4 regions of the Neotabrizicola shimadae genome follow, and region 3 is predicted to be linked to each of the others. Evidence: riboswitches for the same ligand, from Rfam matches in the RefSeq annotation. Region 3 holds a riboswitch; each other region holds the start of a gene.
The links. Region 3 has a riboswitch for cobalamin ahead of bluB (5,6-dimethylbenzimidazole synthase). Riboswitches for the same ligand answer to the same signal wherever they lie in the genome.
Positions count from the first base shown of each region.

Region 1: linked by a shared signal. The riboswitch ahead of JO391_RS17225 (DUF1636 family protein) and the one ahead of bluB (5,6-dimethylbenzimidazole synthase) in region 3 are both predicted to bind cobalamin.
Region 2: linked by a shared signal. The riboswitch ahead of JO391_RS21030 (CbtB domain-containing protein) and the one ahead of bluB (5,6-dimethylbenzimidazole synthase) in region 3 are both predicted to bind cobalamin.
Region 4: linked by a shared signal. The riboswitch ahead of JO391_RS08160 (DUF1636 family protein) and the one ahead of bluB (5,6-dimethylbenzimidazole synthase) in region 3 are both predicted to bind cobalamin.

Region 1 covers NZ_CP069370.1:3,546,610-3,554,198, reverse strand. Annotated here, with positions in the region: gene JO391_RS17245 (glycoside hydrolase family 127 protein) at 1-927, opposite strand, end outside; gene JO391_RS17240 (FecCD family ABC transporter permease) at 1,054-2,100, opposite strand; gene JO391_RS17235 (ABC transporter substrate-binding protein) at 2,104-3,033, opposite strand; gene JO391_RS17230 (ABC transporter ATP-binding protein) at 3,059-3,835, opposite strand; gene JO391_RS17225 (DUF1636 family protein) at 3,832-4,272, opposite strand; cobalamin riboswitch at 4,303-4,516, opposite strand; gene JO391_RS17220 (RrF2 family transcriptional regulator) at 4,719-5,198, shown strand; gene JO391_RS17215 (sialidase family protein) at 5,110-6,342, opposite strand; gene JO391_RS17210 (ABC transporter substrate-binding protein) at 6,631-7,589, shown strand, end outside.
Region 2 covers NZ_CP069372.1:38,695-46,283, forward strand. Annotated here, with positions in the region: gene JO391_RS21020 (hypothetical protein) at 1-759, shown strand, start outside; gene JO391_RS21025 (CbtA family protein) at 771-1,520, opposite strand; gene JO391_RS21030 (CbtB domain-containing protein) at 1,539-1,715, opposite strand; cobalamin riboswitch at 1,750-1,966, opposite strand; gene cueR (Cu(I)-responsive transcriptional regulator) at 1,992-2,453, opposite strand; gene JO391_RS21040 (heavy metal translocating P-type ATPase) at 2,467-4,938, opposite strand; gene JO391_RS21045 (heavy-metal-associated domain-containing protein) at 5,113-5,301, shown strand; gene copM (CopM family metallochaperone) at 5,332-5,748, shown strand; gene JO391_RS21055 (copper-translocating P-type ATPase) at 5,999-7,589, shown strand, end outside.
Region 3 covers NZ_CP069370.1:2,787,982-2,795,570, reverse strand. Annotated here, with positions in the region: gene JO391_RS13660 (transglycosylase SLT domain-containing protein) at 1-116, shown strand, start outside; gene JO391_RS13655 (propanediol utilization protein) at 148-975, opposite strand; gene bluB (5,6-dimethylbenzimidazole synthase) at 965-1,663, opposite strand; cobalamin riboswitch at 1,707-1,889, opposite strand; gene JO391_RS13645 (LacI family DNA-binding transcriptional regulator) at 1,935-2,945, opposite strand; gene JO391_RS13640 (extracellular solute-binding protein) at 3,329-4,927, shown strand; gene JO391_RS13635 (carbohydrate ABC transporter permease) at 4,982-5,842, shown strand; gene JO391_RS13630 (carbohydrate ABC transporter permease) at 5,845-6,765, shown strand; gene JO391_RS13625 (ABC transporter ATP-binding protein) at 6,762-7,589, shown strand, end outside.
Region 4 covers NZ_CP069370.1:1,691,544-1,699,132, forward strand. Annotated here, with positions in the region: gene JO391_RS08135 (baeRF11 domain-containing protein) at 1-432, shown strand, start outside; gene JO391_RS08140 (YbaN family protein) at 460-822, opposite strand; gene JO391_RS08145 (hypothetical protein) at 932-1,069, shown strand; gene JO391_RS08150 (hypothetical protein) at 1,066-1,485, shown strand; gene cobO (cob(I)yrinic acid a,c-diamide adenosyltransferase) at 1,502-2,155, opposite strand; cobalamin riboswitch at 2,194-2,397, shown strand; gene JO391_RS08160 (DUF1636 family protein) at 2,475-2,834, shown strand; gene cobW (cobalamin biosynthesis protein CobW) at 2,831-3,865, shown strand; gene cobN (cobaltochelatase subunit CobN) at 3,865-7,173, shown strand; gene cobG (precorrin-3B synthase) at 7,170-7,589, shown strand, end outside.

The DNA.
Region 1 (7,589 bases), 760 kb from region 3:
CGAGGGGCCGAAGCCGCCGGTCACATACATCCGGGTCGAGGTCACGTCCTGCCACAGGGTTTCGCAGGTGCGGCGCAGCGCGGCATCGTCGTGTTCGGCGGCAAGGTCGGCCATGGCGGTGTACAGGTAGAAGGCCCGCACGGCATGGCCCACCACCTTGGTCTGCTCGCGCACGGGCAGGTGGGACTGGCTGTATTCATAGGTGCCCTGGCCGTACTTGCCGGCCGGTTCGCCCCGCGCATCGCGCTCGATGTCGAAGTAATGTGGCTGGCGGCCGCGCTCGTCCACGAAATAGCTGGCGAGGTCCAGGTACTTGCGCTGGCCCGTGGCGTGCCAGGCCTTGATGAGAGCCAGCTCCACCTCGGGGTGGCCGCAATAGCCGCGCTTCTGGCCCGGCCTGGTGCCGAAGACCGTGGCGACATGGTCGAAGGCGCGTTCCATCACCTTCATCAGCCGGTCGCGGCCGGTGGCGCGCATGTAGGCGACCGCGCCCTCCAGCAGGTGGCCCAGGTTGTAAAGCTCGTGATTGTCGCGCAGGTTCGTCCAGCGGTTCTGCGGCTCGCGTTCCAGATACCAGCAGTTGACGTACCCGTCGGGCTCCTGCGCCTTTTCCAGATCGTCGGTGATCGCCTCGATCTGCGCCTCGATCACCGGGTCGCGGCGATGCGACAGGGCGTAGGAAGCGGCCTCGATCCACTTGCCCACGTCGCTGTCCCAGAAAATCTGGGTCGAGAACCCGTTGGCATGCGGCTTGAAGGTCAAGGGGGGCACGGGCTGGGGCAGCTTCAGGCTTTCCAGGACGTTGTACTTCTCAAGCTGGGCGTGCTGGCTGGGGATCGTCGTGCGCAGCACGGTGTCCAGGCGTTCGGACCAGAAACCGCCGGTGATCGTCACATCGGCGAAGGGGACGGATGAATAGCGGCGCATGGCTCCTCCCCGGTGGCTTGCGTCCCTGCCCGGCCCGGCTCGGCGGACAGCTTGAGACAGGACAGTGACCGTCCCGGCCCCCCTGTCAAGCGCATCCCGTCCAGGGGCGGCGCGATGCACTGCGGGCTAGCGCCGCCGCGACATCAGCCAGATGAAGAAGATGCCGCCGCACAGACCCGTCACCACGCCGATGGGCAGGTCTTCGGGCGCCATCACCACGCGGGCGACAGCATCGGCCCAGATCAGGAACACCGCCCCTGCAAAGGCCGAACCCGGCAGCACCACGGCGTTGTTGCCCCCGGCCACCAGCCGCACCAGATGCGGCATCATCAGCCCGACAAAGCCGATCAGGCCGGAAAACGCCACCATCACCCCGGTGATCAGCGCGGCCACGACAAAGACCGCCAGACGGAACCGCGCCACCGGGATGCCCAGCGTCGCCGCGGTTTCATCGCCAAGCGACATCGCGTTCAGCGCGGTCGATTGAGTCATCAGCCACAGCCCGCCGGGCACCAGCACCGCCAGCGGCCACAGCAGATGCGGCCACTGCGCCAGACCCAGCCCGCCCAGCATCCAGAACACCACGGTATGCGTGGCCTTCGGATCGCCCAGAAAGATCAGGATGTTGGCCGCCGCCATGATGACGAAGCTCACCGCCACCCCCGCCAGCACCAGCCGGTCGGCCGAGGTGGCGCCCGCCACCTGCGCCACGCCCAGCACCAGAAGCGTGGCCAGCAGCGCGCCTCCAAAGGCCATCAGCGGCACGGTCAGAAGGCCCAGGAACAGCCCCGTGTGCATCAGCGCCGCAATCGCACCGAAGGCTCCACCGGACGAGATGCCCAGGAGGTGAGGGTCGGCCAGCGGATTGCGCGTCACGGCTTGCAGGGCCGCGCCGACGATCCCCAGCCCGGCCCCCACCAGTCCGGCCAGGACCACGCGGGGAAAGCGGATTTCCCAGACGATGTTGGCATGGGCGCGGCTCCAGTCCGGGGCCACGAGCCCCGGCACCAGATGGTCCAGCGCGATGCCCCAGACGGTGCCCAGCGGCAGGTCCACCGCCCCCACCGAAACCGCGACGACCACCGACAGGACCAAGATCCCCGCCGCCGCCAGCGCGATGGCTGCGCGCCGGCCCATGCGGGCGATGCTGACAGAGGCGGTCGTCTCGGCCATGGCTCAGTCAGCGAAGCCGGCGACGAGCTTCTTCACCGCCTCGATGTTGCGCGGGCCGGGCGTCGCCTCGACATATTCCAGCACGACGAAGCGGTCGTTCTTCACCGCGTCGATCTCGGCGAAAGCCGGGTTCGATTTCATGAAGGCGATCTTCTGTTCGGCCGTCACGTCGCCGTAGTTCACGATCACCACAACCTCGGGGTTGCGCTCGACCACGGGTTCCCAGCCGATCTCGGCCCAGGACTTGTCCAGATCGTCCATGATGTTCACGCCGCCCGCCGCCTCGATCATCGCGGTCGGCATGGCATAGCGGCCGGCGGTGAAGGGGGCCTTCTCGCCCGAGTCATAGACGAAGACCCGCACCGGATCGGTCCGGTCCACGCCCTTCGTCACCTCGGCCAGTTCGGCCTGCCAGCCGGCCACCAGCGCCTGCGCGCGGTCCTCGACGCCGAAGATCGTGCCCAGGTTCAGGATGTCGGCATACATGTCCTGCATCGAGCTTTTTTCCTTCGGCCCGATGTGGATGCAGCTCTCGGTCAGCTCATAGACCTTGATCCCCAGGGGCTCCAGCGTCTCGGGCGTCACTTCGCCGCCGACCTTCATGCCATAGTTCCAGCCGGCAAAGAAGAAATCCGGCTCGGCTGCCGCCAGCACCTCCTTGGTCGGGTATTTGGCCGACAGTTCCGGCAGTTCGGCCACGCCTTCGCGCATCACCGGGTCCAGCGTCTTCCAGCCCGAAATGCCGGTATAGCCCACCATCTGGTCCCGCAGGCCGAGCACCAGCATCATCTCGGTCAGGTTCACATCGTTGGAAATCGCCCGGCTGGGGGCAGCATCGAAGGTGACGTCGCGGTTGCAGCTTTTCACGGTCACGGGGAAGGCCGCGGCCGCACCGGCAGACAACAGCAGGGCGGCAAGGGAAAGACGAAGCATGGGTCCTCGCTAGGTTATGAGGGGATCAGAGATGAAAGGAAAAGCGCGGCCGGTCGCCCGAACGGTCGATCCGGCTGCGCACCTCGAAGGCCTGGCCAAGGGTGGTCTCGGTCAGCGCCCGTTCGGGTGGACCGTCGGCAAGGATGCGCCCCTGCCGCAGCACGATGATGCGGTCGGCATGTTCGGCGGCCAGCGTCAGGTCGTGCAGCGTGGTGACCACGGTCAACCCGGTGCCGCGCAACAGCGCCAGCAGTTCCAGTTGGTGGCGGATGTCCAGATGGTTCGTCGGCTCGTCCAGCACCAGAACCTGCGGTTCCTGCGCCAGGGCGCGGGCCACCATCACCCGCTGCCGCTCGCCCCCCGACAAGGTTCCGAAGGGCCGGTCGGCCAGCGCCACAAGGTCAAGCCGCACCAGTGCGCCGGTGATCACCGCCTCGTCGTCGGCACCGGGCGAGGACAGGCCGGCGAAAAGCCCACGCCGGTGCGGCAGACGGCCCAGCGCCACGATCTGCCGCGCGGTCAGGGCGAAATCCGTGGGCTGTTCCTGCAGCACGGCGGCGACCACCCGCGCCGCTTCGGGCGCGCTCATCAGCCAGATGTCGCGACCCCGCAGCAGCACCGTCCCGCGCCGCGGCGGCTGGAACCGGTAGATCAGCCGCAGAAGCGAGGACTTGCCCGCCCCGTTGGCGCCGCAGATCGCCAGCAATTCGCCGCGCGGCACCTGGAACGACAGGTCATGAAGGATCTCGGGGCCGCCCGCCGGCCCCCATGTCACGCCGCGCAATTCGATGTCTGGCGTCATTGCACGACCTCTTCGCCAGTCACGATCAGCGCGGCGGGGATGCGGGCCAGCACATGTTCGGCCAGCTTGCCGGGCCGGTCGGCTGCGCGGCACCAGCCGTCGTCAAGGTCGCGGTAGAGCCGGGCAAAGGCCACCAGATCGTCGATGTCCTCATCCGGGCTGATGTCGCCGAACAACCAGGTCGCCTTGGACGTGGCCCGCCAGGCCACGGTGCAGGGCCGGTCGCAGCCCGCCATGCAGGCGGTGCCTGAAACCTCGAAGCCGTCGCCAAGCCCCGCGGCGGCAATGGCCACGCGCAATCGCTCCAGCAACTGCAGACCGGGTCGGCAGGTGTCGCCCTTGTGACGGCAGGTCTGGCATACGAGAATCTGGTGCCGCGCGCGTTGCGTCACGGCATAGGGGGGCGTGGCCACAGGCCGACGCAGAAGATCATCCATCGCAACTCCTTCCGGGGCACCCCGCCCGGCGTGGTCCATGTTTCGATGGCAGGTCTCCTGACTTGCGGGTCCTTGCTCGCCCCACCTTCCCGGCCCGAAAGCCAGTGGTGATCGGGGGTCGCTCGCCGCCTACAGTTGCGGGGGCAGTCGCGGATTTGGCGCCTGATGGCTACACCTCACCGCGTTCCCTTTTCATCCGGCCAACGTCTTTGACAGGCCGGAAACCATCGAGCCCAATTGGCCCGAGCGGACCCGCGAAGTCAAGTCGGACCATGACAGGTCGGCCGCTGGCCCTCCGCGAGGCGACCGCTAGGTCCCCCGTCGGCCCGCTTTCCCCCTACCGACCAGACGAGAGAGGATAGCGACATCGCGACCTGGCGTGGTATGATAAAAACATGCCACAAATATGCGCAATTTGAGCGGAAAGTGGCGCGTGATAGGATGCAATGCGACTGACGAAGTTTTCCGACTACGCCATTCGGGTTCTGCTGTTCGCTGCAAACCGCCGGGGCGAACGGTGCACCATCGAAGAAGCCGCCCGTGCTTACAGCATTTCGGAAGCGCATTTGCGCAAGGTTGTGCGAGAGCTTTCGCATGCCGGCTTTCTGGTCGGAACCAAGGGGCGGACGGGCGGATTCTCTCTTGCCCGCGACCCTGCAGAAATCCGTATCGGCGACATCCTTCGCGTCACCGAATCCGACTTTGCCTTGTTCGAATGCCAATGCACCACCGGCGATCCCTGCCTCCTGCGCGGCCCATGCAGCCTGCCCGCGGCGGCCGCCAAGGCTGTCCGCGCTTTTCTGGCCGTGTTCGACGAGATGACGCTGGTGGACGTGCTCAGGGAACCGAACCCGCTTGGCCCGCCGCACCTGGCCTGGCCGCCTGCACTCCCAGCTGTCGCGCAAGCCAACCCCGGTCCAACCTGACATGCCGGATGGCGCGGCGGTGGTAGGTGTAGGCGATGTGCAGGTTGCCTTCGGGATCCTGCAGGATCGACGGATAGGACAACTCGCGGTTCAGCCCCTCTCGCGAGTTGTTCGACAACGCCGCGCCTGTGCCCCTGTCAAGCTCGACACGCAGCGGGAAGGTCTCGCCATCGTCGGCTGACACCGCCAGCATCATCGGTGCGCGCGGCACGCCCCAGACTGCGGCCGAGGGCGCAGCCTCGCCCGGCGCCTCGCCCTCGATCTCGTCATAAAGCGAGGCGCGGCGGGCCGACGACATCGCGGCATTGACCGGGTTCAGCACCATGGCGATGCGCCCGTCGGCCAGACGCACCGCCTGGATCGAGGAATTGTTGTTCGGCAATTCGGTCAGTTCCGGCGCGGTCCATGTCAGCCCGCCATCCGCCGACCGGCTGCGCAACACCTGCCGCGCAAAGCGGTCGCGGTAGAAGGCGGGCATCGCCCCTGCCCCGCCCGGCACCGGGTTCATGTGCACCGCGCCCAGGCTGCCCGGCACCGCCCGTGCCTCCCAGCTTTCGCCGCCATCGCGCGACACCAGCATCACCGCATCGTCCTCGCTGCCCGTCCAGCGCCCCGCGGCCGGCGTGATGCAGCGGAACCCCGGCATCAGCCATTCGCCGTGCGGCCCGATCCGGAGGGGCTGGCGGATGAACACGCCCCGGAACCTGCCCACCCGGCGCGGCGGGCCGAACCCGTCCAGCCCGCCGTCCGACACCCGGGCGACGATCTCGCATTCGTCCTGCCGCCCGCCCGGCTGGCTGGTGTGGAACAGCCACAGCCGCCCGTCCGGCGCGGTGAACAGCACCGGGTTCTGCTCGGACCGCCCCGGATCGTCCGACAGCTTCCGCGCAGGCGACCACTGCGCCGCCCCCGGCGCCAGCACCGAACACCAGACAGAGATATCCCCCATCCCCTCCATCGTGCCGCCGAACCACACACAGGCCAGGCTGCCATCCGGCAACAGCGCCAGGTTCGCCGCATGGTTCTGCACCACGGGCGAGGGCAGGAAGGCATCCGCCCGCCCGTCCTCCTGCGCGTGCAGCCGGCCATCCATCGCGGCCACGATCTCTTCGGCGGTCAGTTCGCGGTCGGGGAAGGGGGGCATGGCGCGGGCCTTTCGCTGGTGACGCGATGCAGATCGCAACTTGTCAACTTGCTTGTCAAGCGATTCCTGCGGGGGGAGAAGTCGGAAGTAGAACATAAACTGTTTTATTTCAATATTATAAATAGAGTCCACGCCCCAACACGTCCTGACAACCAGCCTGACAGCCCCTCACTGGAAATAACAAGTTGACAAATCAAGCCCCTAGTTGTCTGTTTTCTCCCGATGCGACTCCGGGCCGGAGGGGCGCGATACAGCGCTGGCCAGGTCGCAAGGATCGGGAGGGAACACATGAACCGCACAACCAGGGATACCGCCGGCCTGACCCGGCGCGGCGTCTTGAAATTCGGCCTGGGCTCCGTCGTGGCGGCCACCGCCTTCGGCTCGGGCGCCCGCATCGTGATGGCCCAGGAGGGCCAGGTGCTGAAGGCGATCAATCCCGCCTTCAACCAGGACTGGTCGCCGCTCCGCGGCGGCGGCGTGCCCTATCGCTGGAACTCGGTCTGGAATGCCAGCCCGATGTATTTCAACGACAAGGGCGAGATTCAGCCCTATGTCATCGCCGAATGGGCGCCCAACGCCGATTTCACCGTCTGGACGCTGAAACTGAACCCGGACGCGAAATTCGCCGACGGTTCGGCCATCACCGCCGCCGATGTGAAGGGAAGCTGGGAGCTTTCGGCGATGCCCGCCACCAAGAACCAGCGCATCGACCAGGTGCTTGCCAATGTCGCGGGCTATGCCGCCGTCAAGGACGGCACCGCCACCGACATCTCGGGCGTGGTCGCAAATGACGACGGCTCGCTCACCGTCACGCTCTCCGGGCCGGACCCGATCTTCTTCCAGCGTCTGGGCAACCACATCGCGCCCATCGTCAAGGTCTCGGTCGCCCGTGGCGCCGATGGCAACGAAGTGCCCGACTGGTTCCTTGGCGCCAACGGCGCGACCTCGGGCCCCTTCATGATGGAGGCGCTCGATCTCGACGCCGGCACCGTCGCCTGGGTGCCGAACCCCAACTTCTTCGGCCCGGCGCCGAAGCTCGCGCGCATCGAACTGACCGCGGTGGAAGACAACGTCACCGCGACGCAGATGCTGAAGTCGGGCGAATACCAGGCCCATACCGAACTGGTCACCTCGACCATGGTGCAGGACCTCGGCGCCGATTTCGCCGCCGGCCCCACCATCCCGACCAGCCAGCATTTCTGGTTCAACGCCACCCGCGCGCCGATGGACGACCCCAAGGTGCGCGA
Region 2 (7,589 bases), on a different replicon from region 3:
CTAAGCTGGTTCGTAGGCGACCGCATCGGGCCGGATCGACTGGCGCTCTGGATCGCCCTGCGCCTGTCTGGCGTGCAGGACGACAGTGTCGCCCTGGCACGGGTCGGGTGGGCGGTGCGGCGCCTGACGGGAGGGCCAGGGCCGGAGGTGGACCTGGCCACTTTTGTGGATCGCCGTGACCCCGAGAACTTGGCGGATGAGGCGGAGCCCTTTGCGGATCGCGCGGGCGGTTGGCTGGACCTGATGGCGCAAGCTGCCGACCTGCACCCGATCAGCCGTGCCTGCATGGGCTTTCACATTTGGAGTTTGGCGGGTCTCGGGCAGCACGGAGACCGGATGGAAGCGGCTGTCACGGCCGCGCGGATTGCGACCGGAGAGGGCAGGGGAGCGATATTTGCCCCTCTCGCCATGGGCGGGGCAGGCGGGCTGCGCGCCGGTGGCACTGCTGCTGACCGACTGGTGCGATGGCTCGACGGGATGGAGACAGCAAGCCGGACCGCGATGCGGCACCTTGACGACATCGAGGCTTGGTCAGCGCGGTCCGAAACCGAGATGGTCACGCTCTCGGGCAAAACGCCCCCAGCCTTGCGCGCAGTTCTGACCGAATGGCCCCTTGTCTCCGCCCCAATGGCCGAGGCAATCACCGGCGCCAGTCGCGCGGCCGTTCAGCGGAACATGGCCTGGATGCAGGCGCGAGGTTTGATCCGAGAAGTGACCGGGCAGGGAAGATTTCGCATGTGGTGTGCACGCGCAGCCTAGGTTGCCTTCTCTCACCCCGGCTCCGTCAAACCGTCAGCATCGGCCTTCGCGCCTGCTTCTGGCAAAAGCCACAAGAGTGCGATGGCCAGCACCAGCCAACCGATCAGGTTCACGCTTAGCACGCGCGCCGCATAGAGCGCCGCAAGGTCGGGCGGCACTGCCGGGGCAGAAACGGGTGGCAAGGGCGCTCCGAAAAGGTGGGGTGCCAGGATCAGGGCAAGGCCCGCGAGCCGCCCGGGCCAGGACCGCAACCCCGCAGCAAAGAAAATGCCGGCAGCCGTCATCGCGACAGTCGCAACCCACCAGAGTTGCCGGTCCGCCAGTTCCGCTGCCTCCATTCCGGGCAGTTCGGGCGGAAGGTCGATTGCAGGCGCAAGGGACAGGACGGCAAAGCCGATAAGGCCGAGGGCTGTGGCCGGGATCCTCCCGCCGCCGGGCAGAGCCCGGAACGCGGTCAGGCCGGCTCCGGCCAGCAGGCCAAAGCCCGCCCAGGTGAGGATCAGGGTCAGGACCGTCAAGCCATTGCGCACAAGCAAGTTGTCCGTATTTTCCGCGCCCTGCGCATCATGGCCGGGCGTTTCTAGCGGGTTAGGTGCAGGGTCGGGCTTGTTGCTCTCGATCCCGATCAGAACGAGTTCGCCCGTCTCATACCGTTCAGCCTCGACGATCAGGGGTTGGATGAGAAAGAACTGAAAAACGGCAGCCACGAGGCCCGCGATGGCACCCGCGATTACCCCGCCGGACAGCAAGGTCTTTGTCATGTCGATTATCCAGAAACGTCAGTGGCAGGGAAAACCGGTCGCATGACGTGTGTCATGCGTTGCAGCGTGCAATGCGTCAGGCGAAGCAAAACCAGCGGCAAAGATCAGCACTGCGCCAATAAGCGCGCTGGTCAGGATTGGTCCGAACTGGCTCTTCGATTGCTCCGCTGTGGCGGACAGGATTCTGGTGGACATGAAGGTTCTCCGCCCGTCACACCCGACGGGATTAGGGTTGCGCCATCGCTTGGCCGGTCTCCTGGCTCGCGGATTAACACAGTCCTTCGCCTTCCCGGGCATTGGCCCAGTGGCACGATGAAGGACCGCTACCGCATACAGTCGCGGGGGCGGCTGAGGCCTTGGGCGCCGCAATTGGGTCCGCCCTTCCTCATTCCCGATTGAGTTCCAGGACTCTGCGCCCCTTGAACACCAAACAGTGAGAGCTTTGCGCCGAACCCCCGCGAAGTCAACTGACTACCGGGAGTGAAAATGCTGCACCGGTACTGCTTTGCCGCTCTGCTGTGTCGTGCAATCAGATCCATGCTCCACCCCGTGCCCGAGGTCAGCCAGGATTGGGCAGTCGGGCCGGTGATCGCCGCAGCATGCGTCGGCTAGGTGGCGCAGTGTGTCGATCATGGCCTGCATCTCGCGCACCTTCCGTTCGAGGCCGTCGATCTGGTCCGTCGCAAGGCGTTTCACATCCGCGCTTTGACGGGTCCGGTCGCGCCAGAGTGCCAGAAGCTCTTCGATCTTCTCGACCGAAAAGCCAAGGTCGCGGGACCGACGAATGAACCGCAGCATCTGCACTTCAGTCGGAGAGTAGACGCGGTAGCCTGATCCGGTCCGCCCTGCGGTGGGAATAAGGCGAATAGATTCGTAGTAGCGGATCATTTTGGCCGACACGCCCGAGGCCTTTGCCGCTTCACCAATGTTCATGATCATGCCTCCTTCAATGCACAACTGCGGCCTGGAACCGCCGCAGCCGGAGGGCGTTTCCAAGAACAAAGACCGACGACAAGGCCATCGCGGCGGCAGCGAAGATCGGTGACAGAAGAACGCCGAAGCTCGGCCACAGCACGCCCGCGGCAACAGGGATCAAGGCAGCGTTATAGGCAAAGGCCCAGAAGAGGTTCTGCCGGATGTTGCGCATCACGGCCTTGGACAGCGCGATGGCGTCCGATACCGCCGTCAGGCGACCGGTCATGAGCACGACGTCCGCCGCCTCGATTGCTACGTCGGTCCCCGTTCCGACAGCAAGGCCAACGTCAGCCTCGGCCAGGGCCGGGGCATCATTGATGCCGTCGCCGACATAGGCGAGCTGTCCCAACGCCTTCAGTCGCTTGACTGCGGCGACCTTGCCGTCCGGCAGCACTTCGGCCACGATCTCGTCGATGCCGAGTTGGCGGGCGATGGCGCCTGCGGTGCGGGCGTTGTCGCCAGTGATCATCGCAACTTTCAGCCCCATAGTGTGCAGGGCGCGGATTGCCGTTGGCGTGGTCTCCTTGATCGGGTCCGCGACAGCAAGGATGGCAGCGAGTTTGCCGTCGATGGCGGCATAGAGCGGCGACTTGCCTTCGTCTCCCAATCGAGCGGCAGTATTCCCAAAGGGCGATACGTCAATCCCCAGTCGGGCCATGTAGCGATCAGCGCCGATCTCGATCCGCTGCCCGCCCGCCTGTGCAGTGACGCCGAAGCCGGTAACGGAGTCGAAGGCTGTGACGGCGGGCAGGGACAAACCTTCGTCTTCTGCGGCCTTTACGATGGCGCGGGCGATCGGGTGCTCGGACTTCGCTTCGACGGCTGCCAAGAGTGACAGAACGGCGGCGCGATCGAAACCTGGTGCAAGATCGAGGTCGGTGAGGCTCGGCCTGCCCTCGGTTAGCGTGCCGGTCTTGTCGAGTGCCACGACCTTCACTCCCTGAAGAGACTGGAGCGCCTCGCCCTTGCGGAACAGCACCCCCATTTCGGCCCCGCGCCCGGTGCCCACCATGATCGAGGTCGGCGTGGCGAGGCCCATGGCGCAGGGGCAAGCGATGATCAGCACGGCTACGGCATTGACAAGACCGAAGGTCAACGCGGGGTCGGGGCCGAAGATCAGCCAAACGGCAAAGGTCAGTGCTGCAAGCGCCATCACTACCGGGACGAACCACATCGTGACCTTGTCGACGAGTGCCTGGATCGGCAGCTTGCCGCCCTGTGCCGCCTCGACCATGCGAATGATTTGAGCGAGCATCGTCGCCTCGCCCACCGCGGTGGCGCGGAACGTGAAGGCACCTGTCTGGTTTACAGTCCCGCCGGTTACCCCATTCCCAGCGGTCTTCTCCACCGGCAGCGGCTCGCCCGAAATCATGCTCTCGTCGATCCAGCTTGCGCCAGTCATTACCTCGCCATCGACTGGCACCCGCTCACCGGGACGGACCTCGACGACATCTCCCGGGCGCACCTCGGAAACAGGCACCTCGACCACCCCGCCGCTGCGGATCACCCGGGCTGTCTTGGCCTGTAGGCCGACCAGCCGCTTGATCGCCTCGGACGTGCGTCCTTTGGCGCGCGCTTCGAGGTAGCGACCGAGCAGGATCAGCGTGACGATCACCGCCGCCGCCTCGTAGTAGACATATGTTGTCCCGGCAGGCAGGAGCCCTGGAGCGAAGGTGGCGACCAGCGAATAGCCGTAGGCGGCCGAGGTGCCGACGGCGACCAGGCTGTTCATGTCGGGGGTGAGGCGGGCAAGCGCAGGCAGGCCCTTGCGGAAAAAGCGCAAGCCGGGGCCGAAGAGGACTGCCGAGGTCAGGGCGAACTGCAAATACCAACTGTTCTGCATCCCGATCGTGTTCATTACGGCCATGTGGACCGACATGAACAGGTGCGACCCCATTTCCAGAACGAAGACCGGTAACGAAAGGGCGGCAGCGATTACAACATCTCGCTTCAGCAACGCTTCTTCTGCGGCCTTTTTCGCTGTCGCGCCATCATGCGCAGCCATAGCTGGGGCTGCGGGGCGGGCGTCATATCCCGCGTCTGCTACCGCTCGGGTCAGCGCCGCCACATCGGCCGATCCTCGCACTGTTGCCCGCTCGGTAGCCAGATTGACGGTGGCAGACGCTACCCCCGGCACTGATGCCAACGCCCGTTCGACCCTCGCCACGCAAGAGGCACAGGTCATGCCTTCGATAGCGAGATCGATGGGCTTTGCTGGCACATCGTAGCCCGCATCTTCGACGGCCCTCACCAACGCACCGCGATCGAGCGCCACGCCCGTAACCTCGGCTCGCTCGGTGGCAAGGTTAACTGATGCCGTCGTCACCCCCGGCACAGCTTTCAAAGCCCGTTCGACATGTGCGACGCAGGACGCGCAAGTCATCCCGTCGACGTCGATCGTCATAAGATCGGTATCAATTCGAGACGATTGCTTTGCGAGCATGTTCATCACGGAATTCCTTTCAGGGATGCCTCCGCCGTATGAGATACGGCTTCCCATTATGGTAAGGTCAAGGGGCAACCTGAGATTCGTCATCACGGCTTTGTGGGCTTGACCTTACAACCGTGGGAAGCCCTATCTGATGACGCATGAGGCAAAACCCTGAAGGAGGCACTCATGCAGTTCCATATCGAGAACATGACCTGTGGCGGTTGCGCCAACAGTGTGACGAGGGCGATCCAGTCGGTGGATCCGGCCGCCGACGTCAAGGCGGACCCCAGCACGCAGAAGGTCGAAGTCACGTCCGCAGTTGCGCGTGATCGGCTGGTCGCGGCCCTGACCAAGGTTGGCTACGCCCCTGCCTGAAGCATCCAAAACAATACAGGACATCCGAAAATGAAAAAACGCACAGTAGTGCTCTCCGCAGCAGCCATTGCCGTTGTTGGCGGCCTTGCCATCGCCCAGACCATGGAAGGGATGGACCATTCTAACATGGGCGGAATGGGAGACATGGGCATGATGAGCCACACGTCGCTGATCCCGCCGGAACTCGCCGACAATCCGGCCGCACAGGCCTATGCCGCCGCCATGGATAAGATGATGGCCGACATGATGGTCCCATATACAGGCGATGCGGACGTCGACTTTGTGCGAGGCATGATCCCGCACCACGAAGCCGCAGTCGCCATGGCGCAGATCCAGCTGGAACATGGAACCGACCCTGAAATCCGCAAGCTCGCGGAAGAGGTGATCGCGGCTCAGGAAGCCGAGATTGCCGAGATGAAGGCCTGGCTCGCCGCACGCGGCCTGTAAGGCTCTTCAGTGGCGTGCGGGGTGGCTTGCTCCCGGCCATCCCGCCGCCCGACTGGCAGGGGCTCTTGATCCACCCTGGCAACGTGAAAGGAGCGCAGCTATGTCGGATGCACACCGGAACAAGCATCATCAGCATGGACATGGGATCGCAGCGGGCTCTGGGCCCGCCGACGTTCAGTCGGGCGCTTCGGCAGCCACTGATGAGAGACCTGCAACTGCACATGCAGGACACCATGCCGGGCATGGCGACATGGTCGCCGACTATCAGCGCAGGTTCTGGGTCTCGCTGGTACTCACGATCCCTGTTCTGATCCTTTCGCCCATGGTGCGCGACTTTGCGGGGCAGGGGATGACGCCGCTGTTTACCGCCGAGGAGTGGGTCGCACTTGCCCTGTCCTCCATCATCTACTTCTGGGGCGGTTGGCCTTTCCTTACTGGCGCGCTTCCGGAGATCCGGACGGGCCGTCCTGGGATGATGACGCTGGTCGCACTGGCGATCTCGACCGCGTATTTCTATTCCGCCGCCGTCACGCTGGGCCTGCCTGGTGGTGAGCCGTTCTATTGGGAACTGGCCACGCTGGTGACCATCATGCTGCTGGGTCACTGGCTGGAAATGCGGTCGGTTCTCGGTGCATCGCGGGCGCTGGAGGAACTGGTGCGCCTCTTGCCCGACACCGCGCTGCGGGTGACGGCCGATGGCGGCACCGAGGAGGTGGCGGTGGCGGCGCTGATCGCCGGCGACCGGGTGGTGATCCGCCCGGGCGCGAAGGTGCCAGTGGACGGCGTGATCACCGACGGCGTCTCGTCGTTCAATGAGGCGATGCTGACGGGCGAGTCGAAGCCCGTGACGCGCACGGCCGGCGAGACCGTTATCGGCGGGGCGGTCAACGGCGAGGGCGCGGTCACCATCGAGGTCAAGGCAACTGGGGAGGCGACCTACCTTTCGCAGGTCATCGCCATGGTAAAGGCCGCGCAGAACAGCCGGTCGCGCACCCAGGACCTTGCCACCCGCGCGGCCACAGTTCTGACCTGGGTCGCCATCACCGTCGGCCTGGGTTCGTTCGTCTGGTGGATCTGGGCGGGCGAAAGCGTCACCTTCGCACTGGAGCGGATGGTGACGGTGATGGTCATTGCCTGCCCCCACGCGCTTGGCCTTGCCGTGCCGCTGGTGGTGGCAGTCTCGACGTCGCTGGCGGCCAAAAACGGCCTCCTGATCCGCGACCGCGCAGCCTTTGAGCGGGCGCGCGACCTGAACGCTGTGGTGTTCGACAAGACAGGTACACTGACCGAGGGGCGGTTCGGGGTCAGCGATATCGTCATGCTCGACGGTGGCGATGCAGCAGTGGCGCTGCGCATGGCAGCTTCGGTCGAAAGCCAGTCGCAGCACCCGATCGCGCAAGGCATCGTGGCCGATGCCAAGGCCAGGGGGATCGACTTTCCCGCCCCGGAGGGGCTGCACAGCATTACTGGCGCCGGCGTCACCGCTCGGGTGGACGGAGAGGACGTGGCCATCGTCAGCCCCGGCCACCTGCGTCGGCAGAACACCCCTGTGACAGATCCGCGCCTTGCGGCACTGGAGGAGGCGGGCAAGACAGTTGTTGTCCTTGTGAGGGGCGGCAAGCCGCAAGCACTCTTCGCGTTGGCCGACATCGTGCGGTCGGAATCTCGCGATGTTGTGGCGCGCCTCAAAGCCAGGGGTGTGCAGTCGATCATGATGACGGGTGATGCGGAAGGCGTAGCCCGGTCGGTCGCAACCGAGCTGGGGCTGGACGAATACTTCGCTCAGGTCCTGCCCGATCAGAAGGCGGCCCGGGTCAAGGAATTGCGTGCCCGGGGACTGA
Region 3 (7,589 bases):
GCCGCACGGGCTTTGCCAATGGCAGCTACAACAACAAGCCCTGGCTTGTGGACGTGGCGAACCGGGTGGGCGCGCGGTCTGCGCGCTACGAGGTTCAACTGCAGGAATGTCGCTGACCAGGCAGGGCGTCCCGGCCCGGAGGCCGGGTCAGGTGGCCGTCGCAAGACGCTCGACGCCGGTGTAGCCGGCGGCGCGAAGGATTTGCGGACCTTCAGGCGGCACGCTGCCAGGCGCGAAGATCAGCGCCCTGGCCGGACCGGAATGGGACCGTGCAAAGCCCAGGGCACCCAGGGCGCGGGCGAGGTCGGCGGTCGGGTCGGAGGCGGGTCCGCGCCGGGCCTGGCAGCGACGCGCGCTTTCGCTGGCGAGCGCGGCGCAGCCGGCAAGGCCGGGCGCATTGGACCAGTCCGAAACCAGGTCGGAGATGTCGGCGTAGTCGCAGTCTTCGGCCCGCGTCCTTTCGGGCGGACCCCAGAAGCCGACAAGAAGCTCGGCCCTCGGCGGCGGCGGCAGGCCCATCAGCACCTCGCCCTGCCGCGAGGCCCAGAGATGGCGGTCGGGGTGGTCCAGCATCAGCGGGTCGCTGGCGCCTTCGGCGCGAAGGCAGGCGCGCACAAGGCAGCCGCGCGGGCCGGCGTATCCTGCAAGGCGTGCCACGGCCAGAAGCGAGGCGGTGGACATGCCGGTGCCCGACCCTGGCACGAAGCGCGGTTTCAGCAGGTAGCGCCCCTTGGGCGGCAGGCCCAGATCGTTCAGGAAGCGGCGCAGGCGGGGCAGGGGGATGAGCCCCGCGCCCTGGCCGAACCGGCAGGCCGCCAGCGCACCGGCCCGGCGCTGGCCCGCCAGGCCGGTGACCGCGGGCAACAGCGTGACAAGGCCGACCGGCCCGGCAGGGCCGATGCGGCCCTGGAGCCATTCGCCGAAATGGCAGGGCAGGGCGACGCGGGCGCCGGGGGGCAGGGGATCAGCCGTCACGCTGGCCCCAGCCGTCATGGAACACCAGGTCTTCCAGCGGCAGGCGGCTGCGCCAGCCGCGCGCCTGCAGTTCGGGCTCGGCATGAAGCTCGTCGACATGGCCAAGGCACAGATAGGCGACAGGCACGACCTGATCGGGCAGATTGAGGATCCGTTTGAGCGCCCCCTCGCGGAAGATGCTGACCCAGCCGACACCGATACCTTCGGCCCGTGCCGCGAGCCAGAGGTTCTGTACCGCGCAGACGGTGGAATAGAGGTCCATCTCGGGGGCATGGGTGCGGCCCAGGATGACCGGGCCGCCCCGGCTGCGGTCGCAGGTGACGCAGAGGTTGACCGGCGCGGCGGTGATGCCTTCCAGCTTCAGCGCCGAATAGAGCGGCCGGCGTTCGGCCGGAAAGAGCGTGGCGGCCTCGGCATTGGCCTCGGCGAAGGCGGCCTGAACCCGGCCCTTCACGCCGTTGTCGCGGATGACGATGAAGTTCCACGGCTGCATGAAGCCAACCGAGGGCGCATGGTGGGCGGCATCCAGAAGCCGCAGCAGGGTGGCATCGTCCACCGGACGCGGGGTGAACTGGCTGCGCACGTCGCGGCGGCTGTGGATGGCACGGTAGACCGCGGCGCGGTCGGCCTCTGGAAAGGGGGGGGCCGCGACCAGCGCGGCAGAGGCGGGTTGGGCAGGACTGGACAATCGGTTCCCCTGTCGTCGAAACGGGGTACAGGTCGGCCAGCCTGCGCCCCGGTTTCGTCTGGCCGGTCTTCTGACTCGGTTTCCTCCGGCGCCGCGCCTTCCCGACCGAGGTCAGTGGCATCTGCGGCCCCGTCCACCTTACAGCGTTGGGCACGTTGCGGAGTTTCACCGCATTCCCGATTATCCCGACCCTCGCAGGCCGGGCACCAGACCAACCCCAGATACCGCCGAGCCCGCACGGGCGCAATCGCCCTTGCGGCCGTGGCTTGGGTCACTCGTCGGGCAGGTTCTCGCGGAAGATGACGTGCTGGCGCGGCTGGACCGGGGTGTAGGGCAACCCGCGCACACCGGCGATCAGCGTGGCCAGCGCCTCGCGCGCCTCGACACGGGCGTTCTGGTCGATCACCGCGTCCATCGTGCCGTCCAGCAGCAGCGCCTTGTTGCCCTCGGTCGCCTCGTGGCCGATGAGCACGACGCGCTGCGCAAGCCCGCGATCCTTCATCGCCCGGCCGATGCCGTAAGAGCCGCCGCCGACATTGTAGATCGCGGCAAGGTCGGGGTGGCGGTCGAACAGCGCCATCGCCTCGCGCCAGGAATTCTCGCGGTCGTCCAGCATCTCGCGCAGTTCCACGATCTGCAGGCCGGGGAATTCCTCGTGCAGGATCTGGCGGAAGCCCATCTCGCGCTCCTGATGCCCGCGGTAGGACAGGGAGCCTGCGAAGAGCGCCACCTTGCCCTGGCTGCCCGTGCCGAGGAAGCGGCCCATCAGATAGCCAGCGAGGCGGCCCGCCTGCCGGTTGTCGGTGCCGATATAGGCCGCGCGGGGCACGTTCTGGATATCGGAGCAGAGGGTGACGATCCTGACGCCCGAGGCCGCCAGCCCGCGCAGCGCCTCGCGCACGACGGGATGGTCCAGCGCGATGACGCCGAGGCCGTCGACGGCGCCCTTCATCCGCGCCAGCCTTTCTGAAAGGGCCGCGGGATCGAAACCTTCGATGGTCTCGACCAGGGTTTCCACGCCGTCCAGCGCCGCGGCCTGGGTCTCGATCTGTGCCTGAAGCATCCGGATGAAGGAATTGGTGCCCTGGGGCAGCAGGAAGGCCAGCCGGACCGCTGGCGTCGAGGGCGCGCTGACGGCGACATAGCCAAGCCGCTGTGCAACGGACAGGACGTGCTGTCGCGTGTGTTCCTTGACGCCGGGCCGGTCGTTCAGGACGCGGTCGACAGTGGCAGGGGAAACCCCGGCCTCGCGGGCGATGTCGGTCAGTGTGGCGCGCAGCATGACGGTCTTCCGGATGTTCCCGACCAGCAGCTAGGGCCAGGGCGAGGGCGGGTCAACAGGGTGACGGGGGCCGCGCCGGGACACACTGATTTAAAAGACATCATTGCGCTGGCGATTCGCGTCATCTGGTGGCCGGTTGGCCTCGCGCTATGGATCGCCTGATCCTTTCTGCAGTCGCAAATCATGCAGCTTCTTGATGTCATTGCGGCAATCATCGACGAAACGTGCATGAGGGCCTCGAGAATCTCGCAACTGCGGCATCTTTCCTTCAAGAATAGAGCATCAAAATGATGTTTAGCATATAACAAATTGATTGACACTTGCCGCCGAGTCGCCGCACAAACCCGCCACGGGCTCCGGGAGAGGGCTTGAGGGAGGATCTCATGATCGGACGTCGCTTGACGCGGCGCGGGTTCCTAGGAACCGGCGCGCGATGGGGAATTGTCGGTGCCGGCGCCTTGATCGCGCCGCGCTGGATCGGGCAGGCCTGGGCGCAGGAGCTGGCGCCGGGCATGATCGGCGGGCCGACCGGCTTTGCCGGGGCCGAACGCTATCAATACGGACCGGACACGCCGGAAGGCCGCGCCGTCGAGGCGGCCAAGGCGATGAAGGCGGCAGGCACGGCGCCCGACAAGATCGTCCTCGGCCTGTCGGACGGGTCCATCGGCCAGCTGACCCAGCCCTTCCCGGCCGGCGCGCCCAGCGTCAAGGAACTGTGGGAGCGCGAGACCGGCATCACGCTGGAAATCGTGGGCCTGCCCAACGGGCAGGAATTCACCAAGACCATGCAGGACATCTCGACCAGCGCGGGCGGCTTCGACATCTACTCGACCGACTGGAACCGGTTGGGCGACCTGGTGGAATCCGGCGGCATCGCCAAGCTGGACGACTATGTCGCCGAATACAAACCGGAATGGGATGATCCGGTCCGCGGCTATGTGAACGGCGCGCAAGGCGTGTCGCTGATGAACATGTATCGCGGTTCGACCTATGGCGTGTCGCTGGACGGCGACTTCCAGACCTGGGTGTATCGGACCGACCTGTTCAACGACCCGGCCGAGCAATCGGCGTTCAAGAGCCAGTATGGCTATGACCTGGCCGTGCCGCGCACCTGGGCGCAGTTCAACGACATCGCGGCCTTCTTCCAGCGTCCGGACAAGGGCCTGTTCGGCTCGACCGACCTGCGCAACCAGGGCTGGGGCTATACCAACTGGTACCAGCTTTACACCTCGCTCGCCTCGCCGAACCAGTACCTGTTCGACAACGACGCGAACCCGCTGATCTCGTCCGAGCAGGGCATCAAGGCGACCCAGGCCTATATCGACTCGCTGGCCCACCATTCGCCTGATGCGATTTCCTGGGGCTGGCCGGAACAGTACGGCAACTTCGCCGCCGGCGGCGCGGCGATGACCTGCGCCTTCTCGAACCTGCCGAAGTTCCTGGACAATCCGGGCAATACCGGATCGACCGTCACGGGCAAGATCGGGTCCATGCTGCCGCCCGGCAACGAGATCGACGGCAAGATCGTCAGCCGGTCGGTGCTGTGGTTCTCGCTGACGGGGATGGTCAGCTCGCAGTCGAAGAATCCGGAACTGGCCTACCTGTTCCTGCAATGGCTCGGGTCCAGCCGCATCTATTCCTGGATGACGGCGAACCCCGGCGGCTATTTCGACCCCTTCAGCCTGAACGACTTTGCCGACCCCTTGGTGCGTGAGACCTACCACGCCTACCACATGGATGTGGTGCGCGAGACGGTCGCACGGTCGGTGCCGACCATCAACTACGCCGGCGCCACGGCCTTCAACAACGCGCTGGACGAAAACCTGATGGCCGCGCTGACCAAGGCCAAGACGCCCGAACAGGCGATGGCCGACACAGCGGCGGAATGGGAAAAGATCACCCGCCGCACCGGGCGCGACAAGATCGTCGAGGCGGTGCGCGGCAACATGGCCGCCTGGCCCACCGTTCTGGACCCGGTCTGAGACCATGCGCCGGGGCGGCCAGACCGCCCCGGCCCCTCCTTCAAGTGACTGCCGATGACCCGTTCGCCCGTCTTCGAGATCTTCCGCTACGCCGCGATCCTTGTCGCTCTGGCGATCACTCTGGTGCCGATCCTGTGGATGGTCTCCATGGCGTTCAAGCCGGTTGCCGAATGGCAGGCCTCTGGCGCCGCGCTGACCTGGGTGCCGCTTGCGCCCACGCTGGACAATTTCCGCTTCCTGTTCGGAGAAAGCGGATCGGACCTGATCGTCGCCCTGGACCGCACTGCGGGCAAGCCGATCCTGTCCTCCCTTCTTTCCGCCTCTGTCGGCACGCTGATCGCCATGTCGGCCGGCACGGCCGCCGCCTATGGCCTGTCTCGCTTTGGCTCGGGTGCGAACCTGCCGCTTGCGCTGATCCAGTTGCGGCTGTTCCCGCCGATGGCGGTGATGATCCCGGTGATGATCATGTGGGCCTTCCTGGGCCTGATGGACACCTGGTGGGGCCTGGCGCTGATTTATGGCATCGTCACGCTGCCCTTCGCCTTCTGGCTGATGAAGACCTTCTTCGATGACATGCCGAAGGAAATCGAAGAGGCGGCGCTAGTCGAGGGCTGTTCGCGGCTCCGTGTCTTCACCCGCGTGACGCTGCCGATGATGGCCGCACCCCTGGCCGCCGCTTCGCTGTTCGTCTTCATTCTGAACTGGTCGGACTACCTGATCGCGCTTCTGCTGACGACGCGGGAATGGGTGACTATTCCGGTCTACATGGCGTCGCTGTCATCTTCGATGACCGGGCAGCTCTATGGCGCCAAGGCCGCGCTTGGCCTGATCGCGGCGGTGCCGCCGGTGATCCTGGGCGTGATGATCCAGAAACATCTCGTGCGCGGCCTGACCTTCGGGGCCCTGAAGCAATGACCATGGCAGACCGTGCTCCCGCCCCCGCCGCGCAGCCTCGCGCCGACGCCCCCGAGACCGCCCGGCTTGGCTTTCGCCTGACGCTTCCCGCGCAGATTCTGGTGCTGTTCATCTCGGTCTTTCCGCTCTTGATGCAGCTCTACATCTCGCTGACCGACTGGTCGCCCCTGTCGGGCGTGTCCTGGCCCCATGCCTGGGAATACTGGAACAGCTTTGCCAACTATACCGACATCCTGGGCGATGGGCGGCTGTGGTCGGCGCTCTGGCGCACGGCGCTGGTGATCGCAGTCTGCGTGCCGGTCGAGTTCCTGCTGGGCCTCGCACTCGCCACGCTGTTCGTGGACGACTTCCCCGGCAAGCGGGTGGCCTATTCGGTGCTGATCATGCCGATGATGGTGGTGCCCGCCGTCGCCGGCTACATGTTCTTCATGCTGTTCCAGTCGGGCGGACCGGTGAACGACATCCTGTCATGGTTTACGCCCGAGCCCGTGACCCTGGCCTGGCTGTCCGATCCGACGCTGGCGCTGGTGGCGGTGATGGTGGCAGACATCTGGCAATGGACGCCGCTCATGTTCCTGATCCTGCTGGCGGGTCTGGTCGGCGTTCCGGATGACCAATTGAAGGCGGCGGCCCTGCTGGGGGCATCGCCCTGGGCGCGGTTCCGCACCATCGTCATCCCCCGCATGAAGACCATCATCGTGATCGCCCTGTCGATCCGTGTGATCGAGGCGTTCAAGATCTTCGACACGCTGTACATCATGACGGGGGGCGGCCCCGGCGTCGCGACCGAAACCATCTCGGTCTACATCTACAAGATCACCACGCAGGATCTGATCTGGGGCTATGTCGCGGCCATCGCGCTGTTCATCCTGGTCGCCCTTTCGGTCGCTGCGGTCTGGGCCATGAAGAGGATGGCGAAATGAGCGCGATCCGCCTTGAACACCTGGTGAAGCGGTTCGGCGGCTTCACCGCGCTGAAGACCATGGACCTGTCGATCGCCGATGGCGAGTTCATGGCGCTGCTTGGCCCCTCGGGCTGCGGCAAGTCCACCACGATGAACATGATCGCCGGGATGGAACGGCCAAGCGAGGGCCGCATCCTGTTTGGTGACCGCGACATGTCCGGGGTGCCGATGGGCCGGCGGGGCGTGGGTTTCGTGTTCCAGAACTACGCGATCTTCACCCACATGACTGTGCGGCGGAACCTGGACTACGGGCTGCGCATGACGGGCCGGCCCGCCGCAGAGGTGGCAAAGCGCACGGCGGCGATGGCCGATCTTCTGGGGCTGACCGATCTGCTGGACCGTCCCGCGGCGGGGCTTTCGGTCAACATCCTGCAACGTCTGGCGATCGGCCGGTCGGCGGTGATGGAGCCCGCGATCTTCCTTCTGGACGAGCCCCTGTCGAACGTGGATGCCGCCTTCCGCTCGGTGATGCGAACCGAGCTCAAGTCCCTGCAACGGCAGTTCCGGCAGACGATGGTCTATGTGACCCATGACCAGCTGGAGGCCATGACCATGGCCGACCGCATCGCCGTGATGGACCATGGCGTGCTGCAACAGGTCGGCACGCCGCTGGAAGTCTACAACGACCCGGCCAACATCTTCGTCGCCCGCTTCATTGGCGCGCCGGGGATGAACCTTCTGCCGGGACGGTTGGCCGAGACCGACCGGGGCCTTGCCGTCGACCTTGGCCCGCTTGGCCTGACACCGCCCCTGCCGCCCGGACTGGCGGCGGCGGCGCGCGGG
Region 4 (7,589 bases), 1.1 Mb from region 3:
ACCTCCAGCTATCCGCTGGTGGCGGGCGAGGTGATTGCCGGATCTGCCGACCACAGACCGGATCATGAGCTTTCCGCCGCGGCACGCAGCATCCTGGACGGGCTGCACGCGGCCGAGCTTGCGCGGCTGGCCGCCCTGTATGCGGACCGCGCCGGCGAGGGGCGGGCCACGACGGATATTGCGGCGGCAGCGCGGGCGGCGACCTTTGGCGCCATCGACACGCTGATCGTGGACATGGACCAGGTGGTGCCGGGCACGGTGGATGCCGATGGTGTGGTGACCTTTGCCGCCGCGGCAGGCGCGGGCAATTACGGCGTGGTGGACGAAATCGCCAGCCGGGCGCTGAAATCCGGTGCGCGGGTCATCGCGGCGCGGGCCGGCGACGTGCCGGGCGGCGGGTCTTTGGCCGCGATCCTGCGCTATGCGATCTGAAACCGGTCGCCGGGCGGGGCGAGGGCCTCAGCCCGGCGGACCGCTCGGCCGGGTGAGGATGAACACCGCCACCGCCGCGACGATGGCGAGATGCACCCCCACCAGCAGGGGCGACAGCCCCATCAGCCAGCCGATCACGACAGAGGCCGACATCATGCCGACCGAAAGCGCCTTGGCCCAGGGGGCAATGGCGCCGTAATCCTGCCAGTTCAGGATGATCGGCCCGAATTGCGGATGCGCCAGAAGCCAGGCATGCAGCCGCTCGGACGATCGCGAAAAGGCCAGCGCCGCCAGAATGATGAAGGGCGCGGTCGGCATGATGGGCAGAAACAGCCCGATCACGCCAAGCGCCAGGGCAAGACAGCCCAGAACAAACCAGAGGGTGCGCAACGTCGTGCTCCTGCCCGATGGGGCCTCTTGCAATTTCCGATATATTTTGTCAACTAAAGCTGTCCAGCCCTGAGCCAGACTGAACCCTGCTTGGCGAAAGGCGCAAGACATGTCTCCCGATTTCCTTCTGTCCCTCGATTCCCTGGCGCGTCTGATCGGCTTCGGACTTCCGCCCGGCCTGCGCGCGCTGTTCGGCGCGGTGGAACCGCCCCCGCCCTCGGATCGTGCGCGGGAGGCACGGGCATGAAGGCGGATACGGTTGGGCAAGAGGCCGCAGACGGGCTGTTGCCGGTGCTGCGTGAACTGTGCCGCGGCGCGGGGGCGGACGGTAGCCTGCCGCTGACGCCGCGCGCACTTCATGCTGCGCGTGAGGCCTGGGGCGCGGCGGCGCTGCTGCGTCTGTCGGGCATCGCGCGGGTTCTGGGCGAGGTGCGGCTGTCGCGGCGGGCGGTGTTTCACTATTCCAACCCCGATTGCCCCTGCTGCCGCCACAAGCTCACGCCGAACGAGCGCGCTTTCCTGTCGCTGGTACGCGCCGGCATCGCCGGCCAGAAGACGGCCGCGACCGGCGCGGCGCTGATCCTGACCGAGGGCGGGCCGGTGGAGCCCGCGCGCAACGCGGCTCTGGCGCTGCGCGGGGTCTGGAGCGCGGGGCCGGTCTGAGGCCGGAGACCCGGACTCAGAACTCCACGCCCGGTTGGGCCTTGATGCCCGACCGGAAGGGGTGCTTCACCAGCGTCATCTCTGTGACCAGATCGGCCGCTTCGACCAGCGCCTCGGGCGCGCCGCGCCCGGTGAGCACGACATGGGTGAGCGGCGGCTTTTCGGCGGCGAGGAAGGCCAGCACCTCGGCGGTGTCGAGATAGCCGTAGCGTAGCGCGATGTTGATCTCGTCCAGCAGCACGAGGCGGATGGACGGATCGCGGATCAGCTCTTTCGCCTTGTCCCAGCCGCGCGCGGCGGCGGCGATGTCACGGGTCTTGTCCTGGGTTTCCCAGGTGAAGCCCTCGCCCATGGCGTGAAACTGGCAGAGATCGCCGAAATGGGTGGTCAGAAGGCGGCGCTCGCCGGTGTCCCAGGCGCCCTTGATGAACTGCACCACGGCACAGGGCATCTGATGCGCGATGCAGCGCAGGATCATGCCGAAGCCGGACGAGGACTTGCCCTTGCCGGTGCCGGTATGGACGATGACCAGCCCCTTCTCGCCCGACTTGGTGGCCATGATCTTGTCGCGCGCGGCCTTCTTCTTGGCCATCTTGGTGGCGTGGCGGGCAAGCTCGGCCTCGGTCGCCTCGGGGCCGGGGGCGGCTTCGGTGTCGGGCTCTTCACTCATTGCGGCGTTCCTTGTCCTTGACTCCGGCGTCCCCCGTGGCAAGAGGGGGCGGTGCTGGTTCCTGTCCTAGGGCAGGCGAAGAGGGAATGCGACAGGGAAGCGACGCTTCCTGAAGCGCAGCCGCCCCCGCGACCGTGACCGGAGAGGCCCCGTTGCCACTGGCAGTTTGCCGGGAAGGTGGGGGCCGGGGGGTGTTGCCCCGCTCCGCAAGCCGGGAGACCTGCCAGCGCGAAGGAGTTGAACCGGCGGACGGGGTGTTCCGCGGCGGGACGGCCGGTTGCGCCGCGCTGCCTATCCCCGTTTCGCCGAAGGAGTGGATATGGCGGTCCTGTCCGTCTGCATCACCTGCAAGGCCGGCACAGCTGTGGCCGAGGGCGAGCCCTGCCCCGGCGCGCGGCTGCATGCGGCGCTTCAGCCGGGCGTGCCGGGCGTGCGCGTGGTGGCGGTGGAGTGTCTGTCGGTCTGCGACCAGGGCTGTTCGGTGGCCCTGTCCGGTGCGGGACGCTGGACCTATGTCTATGGCCGGATGAGCGAGGCCGATGCGCCCGCCATCCTGGAGGGCGCCGCGAAATATGCAGGATCGGCCGATGGGCTGGTGCCCTGGCGGGAGCGGCCCGAGATTTTCCGCAAGCGGGTGGTCGCCCGCGTTCCCCCCATTTCGCAGGAGGCCGCCGAATGAGCGATCTGTCCAAGACCCCCGTCACCGTGATCACCGGCTTCCTGGGCAGCGGCAAGACCACGCTGATCCGCCACCTGATGCAGAACCCGCAAGGGCGGCGGCTGGCGGTGCTGGTGAACGAGTTCGGCACGGTGGGGGTGGATGGCGACATCCTGAAATCCTGCGCCGACGAGAACTGCCCGGAGGAGAACATCGTGGAACTGGCCAACGGATGCATCTGCTGCACCGTGGCCGAGGATTTCATCCCGACGATGGAGGCGCTGCTGGCGCGGCCCAACCGGCCCGATCACATCCTGATCGAGACCTCGGGCCTGGCGCTGCCCAAGCCCTTGCTGAAGGCCTTCGACTGGCCGGCGATCCGGTCGCGCATCACGGTGGACGGCGTGGTGACGCTGGCCGATGCCGAGGCGGTGGCGGCGGGGCGGTTCGCGCCGGACGAAGCGGCGGTGGCGGCGCAGGCGGAGGCTGACCCCGGCGTGGACCACGAGACGCCCTTGAGCGAGGTGTTCGAGGACCAACTGGCCTGCGCCGACCTGGTTCTGCTGACCAAGGCGGATCTGGCGGGCGAAACGGGGCTGGCCGCGGCGCGGGCGGTGATCGAGGCCGAGGCGCCGCGCAAGCTGCCGATCCTGCATGTGACCGACGGCGCGGTGGACCCGCGCGTGCTTCTGGGGCTGAACGCGGCGGCCGAGGATGACTTGGCCGCGCGGCCCTCGCACCATGACGGCATGGACGACCACGAGCACGACGATTTCAACTCGGTGGTGGTGGAGTTGCCCGAGGTGGCCGACCCGGAGCTGCTGGCCGAAGCCGTGCGGCGGCTGGCGCGCGAACTGAACATCCTGCGGGTGAAGGGCCATGTCGCGGTGGCGGGCAAGCCGATGCGGCTTCTGGTGCAAGCGGTGGGCGAACGGGTGCGGCACCAGTACGACCGGCCCTGGGGCGCCAGCCCCCGCCTGTCGCAGCTGGTGGTGATCGCCGAGCGCGCCGACATTGACGAGGCCGCGATCCGGGCGGTGCTGGGGGCCTGATGCACGTCGTCTTCCGGGAAAGCCACGGGCTGGAAGGGACGGAAACGCCCTTCGATCTGGGTCAGGATCCCGCTGACCTGGTGGCCTTGAGCTTTTCCGACAGCGACCTTGGCGCGCTGGCCGCCGGCTGGCACCGCGCCAAGGCCAGCGCGCCGCTGCCCACCTTGCGGCTGGCGAACCTTGTCGCCCTGAAGCACCCCCTGTCGGTCGATACCTGGGCAGACCGCACGCTTCCCGGCGTGAAGGGCGTCATGGTGCGGGTGATCGGGGGCGAGCCCTACTGGGCCTATGGCCTGGCCACGCTGGCCGATCTGGCCCGCAAGCGGGGCTTTGCGCTGGCCGTTCTGCCGGCCGATGGCCGCCCGGATGCGCGGCTGGACGAATTGTCCACCCTGCCGGTCTCGACCCTGCGGCGGCTTTCGGCGCTGATGGAAGCGGGCGGCGCGGTCGCTGCGCAGGCGGCGCTGGCGCAGATGGCGCTGGCGGCGGGGCTCTATGCCGGGCCGGTGATGGGGGCGAAGTCGGTGCCCGATTTCGGCCTCTACGACCCGGCGGCGGGGGTTGTGACCGCGTTTCCCGAAGGCCCGCTCGCACTCGTCTCCTTCTACCGCAGCTACCTGACCGCCGGCGATACCGCGCCGGTCGATGCGCTGATCGAGGGACTGCGCCAACGCGGGATGGCTGCGATCGGCCTCTTCGCAACCTCACTGAAGGCGCCAGGCTTCCGCGACTGGCTGGCCGACGCCCTACCCCGCGCTCCGGAGGTCATCGTCAACGCCACCGCCTTCTCGGCCCGGGGCGACGACGGCACGACCCCCTTCGACGGCTGGGACTGCCCTGTGTTCCAGGTTGCGCTGTCTACCGCGCGCCGGCGGGACTGGGCCGCCTCGGACCGCGGCCTGTCGCCCGCTGACCTCGCCATGCATGTCGTGCTGCCCGAGGTGGATGGCCGCCTGTTCGCCGGGATCGTCAGCCACAAGTCGCCGGGCCGGCGCGACCCCGACCTGCAGTTCAGCCGCTTTGCCCATCGGACAGACCCGCAGGCGCTGGAGGCCGCGCTGGACCGGATTCTTGCGCATCATCGCCTCGCCCGTCTTGCGCCGCAGGACAAGCGGCTGGCGGTGATCCTGTCCTCCTACCCCGGCCGGGCGCATAACCTGGCCCATGCCGTCGGGCTGGACGCACTGGCCTCGACCGAGGCGCTCATGGCCGACCTCGCGGCAACCGGCCATGACTGCGCGCCGGTTCCCGACCTGGCGGCGCATCTGCATGTTCTGGCCACAGATACCCCGTGGGGGCCAGGTGGGCTGGAATCCCCCCCTGCGCAGTCCGAAACCTGGCCGGTGGCCACCTATCGCGAAGCCATCGCCACCTTGCCCGAAACGCTGCAAGCCCAGCTTCATGGCGCCTGGGGCGTGCCCGAAGATGACCCGGCGGTCGCGGAGGGCGCCTTCCGCTTTCCGGCGATCCGCTCTGGCAAGGTGCTCATCGCGCTGCAACCGGAACGCGGCGAAACCGCGGTCCGGGACGCCGAGTATCACGACTTGTCCCGCGTGCCGCGCCATGCCTATGTCGCGTTCTACCTGTGGCTTCGGGCGCAGGGCATCGACGCGCTGGTGCACATGGGCGCGCATGGCACGCTGGAATGGCTTCCGGGCAAGTCCGTGGCGCTTGGCCCCGACTGCTGGCCCGAGGCGCTGACCGGGGCCACACCTGTGATCTACCCCTTCATCGTCAACGATCCCGGCGAGGCGGCGCAGGCCAAGCGGCGGATCGGGGCGATCACAATCGGCCACCTCCCGCCGCCCCTTGCTCTGGCGAGCCTGCCCGAAGGGCTGGCGAGCCTGGAGCGGCTTCTGGACGAATACTCCACCGCCGACGGTCTGGACCCCGCCCGCCGCGACCGGCTGATCGCCGATATTCGGGCCGAGGCGCGAGCGAGCGGCGTGGAGGAGGACCTGGGCCTGCCGAAGGGCGCCAGCATGGCCGAAGCGATCACCCGGATCGACCGCTTCGTCTGCGACCTGAAGGAAAGCCAGTATGGCGAGGGGTTGCATGTCTTTGGCCGGGGCGCCTGCGGCGAGCAGGAGCACGAGGGGCTGATGGCGGCGCTTTCGGGCCGCAAGGTCGCGCCGGGCCCGGCGGGTTCGCCCAACCGGGGGCGCAGCGACGTGCTGCCCACCGGGCGCAACCTCTTTGCCGTCGATCCGCGCGCGGTGCCGACGAAGGGCGCCCATGCGCAGGGCGTGAAGATGGCCGAAGAGCTTTTGCGCCGCCACCTGCAGGATCAGGGCGACTGGCCGAAGGGTCTGATCGTGGACCTCTGGGGCAGCGCCACCATGCGCACCGCGGGCGAGGATTTCGCCATGGCCCTGCACCTCGCGGGCCTCACGCCGCAATGGGATGCGGGCTCGGGCCGGGTCTCGGGTTTTGTCGTGATCCCGCCGACCGAGCTGGGCCGGCCGCGCATCGACGTGACATTGCGCGTCTCGGGCCTGTTCCGCGACATCTTCCCGGGCCTTGCGCAACTGTTCGAGGCCGGGGCCGAGGCGCTCGCCGCACGCGATTGGGAGGGCGAGGAGAACCCCTACATCGCGCGCGAGGCCAGGGTCTTCGGGCCGAAGCCCGGCGCCTATGGGCTTGGCATGGGCGCGATGCTGGACGAGTTCACCGAAGAAGCGCGGGCGGCGGCGGGCGAGGCCTGGCTTGCGGCCTCCTCCTTCGCCATCGGCGCGGACGGCACGTCGCGCCCGGACCGCAAGGGGATCGAGGCGCGGGTGAAGGGGGCGGATGCCTTTGTCCATGCGCAGGATCTGGGCGAAAGCGACGTGCTGCTGGCCGCCGACTATGCCGCGCACGAAGCGGGTGTGGCGGCGGCGGCGCGGGTGCTGACCGGCCGCGCGCCGGCGCTCTATCATCTGGACATCACCAAGGCCGATGCGCCCCGCGCGCGGACGCTGACTGAAGAGATCGCCCGGGTGGCGCGCGCGCGCGCGGCCAATCCGGCCTGGGCCGGGGGCATGATGGCCCATGGCTTCCGCGGCGGCGCCGAGATTGCCGCGACGCTGGAGCATATGGCGGCCTTTGCCCATCTGGCCGGCGTGGTGCCCTCGCATCTGTTCGACCTTTACCACGAGGCGACGCTCGGCCGCGACGAGGTGCGGGAGTTCCTTGCCCGCGAGAACCCCGGCGCGCTGGCGGCGATGGAGGACATGTTCCGACGGCTGGCGGAGGCGGGGCTTTGGGTCACGCGGCGCAACTCCATTGCCGTGTCGCTTCAGGTCGGGGCTCTGGAGGTCGGGCGATGAGCTTCGACGTGAAAGGCTGGTGCCCCGGCGCGCTGCGCCCGATGGAATCGGGCGATGGCTGGGTGGTGCGCGTGCGCGTGCCGGGCGGACGAATGACGCCCGAGCAGGCGCGTGGCATCGCGGCAGCGGCGGCGCGGCATGGGAATGGGCTGATCGACCTGTCGGCCCGCGCAAATGTGCAGCTGCGCGGCGTGACGATGGAAAGCCACGCGCCGTTGATCGCCGAGTTGCGCGCGCTGGAGCTGATCGACCGCGACGAAAGCGCAGAGGCGCGGCGCAACATCGTGGTGCAGCCGTTCTGGACGGCGGGCGACGGCACCCTGGAGATGGCGACGGCCTTGGCCGAGGCGCTGGCCGCGACCGACCTGCCCTTGCCGGGCAAGTTCGGATTTGCGCTCGATACCGGCGCCCGGCCC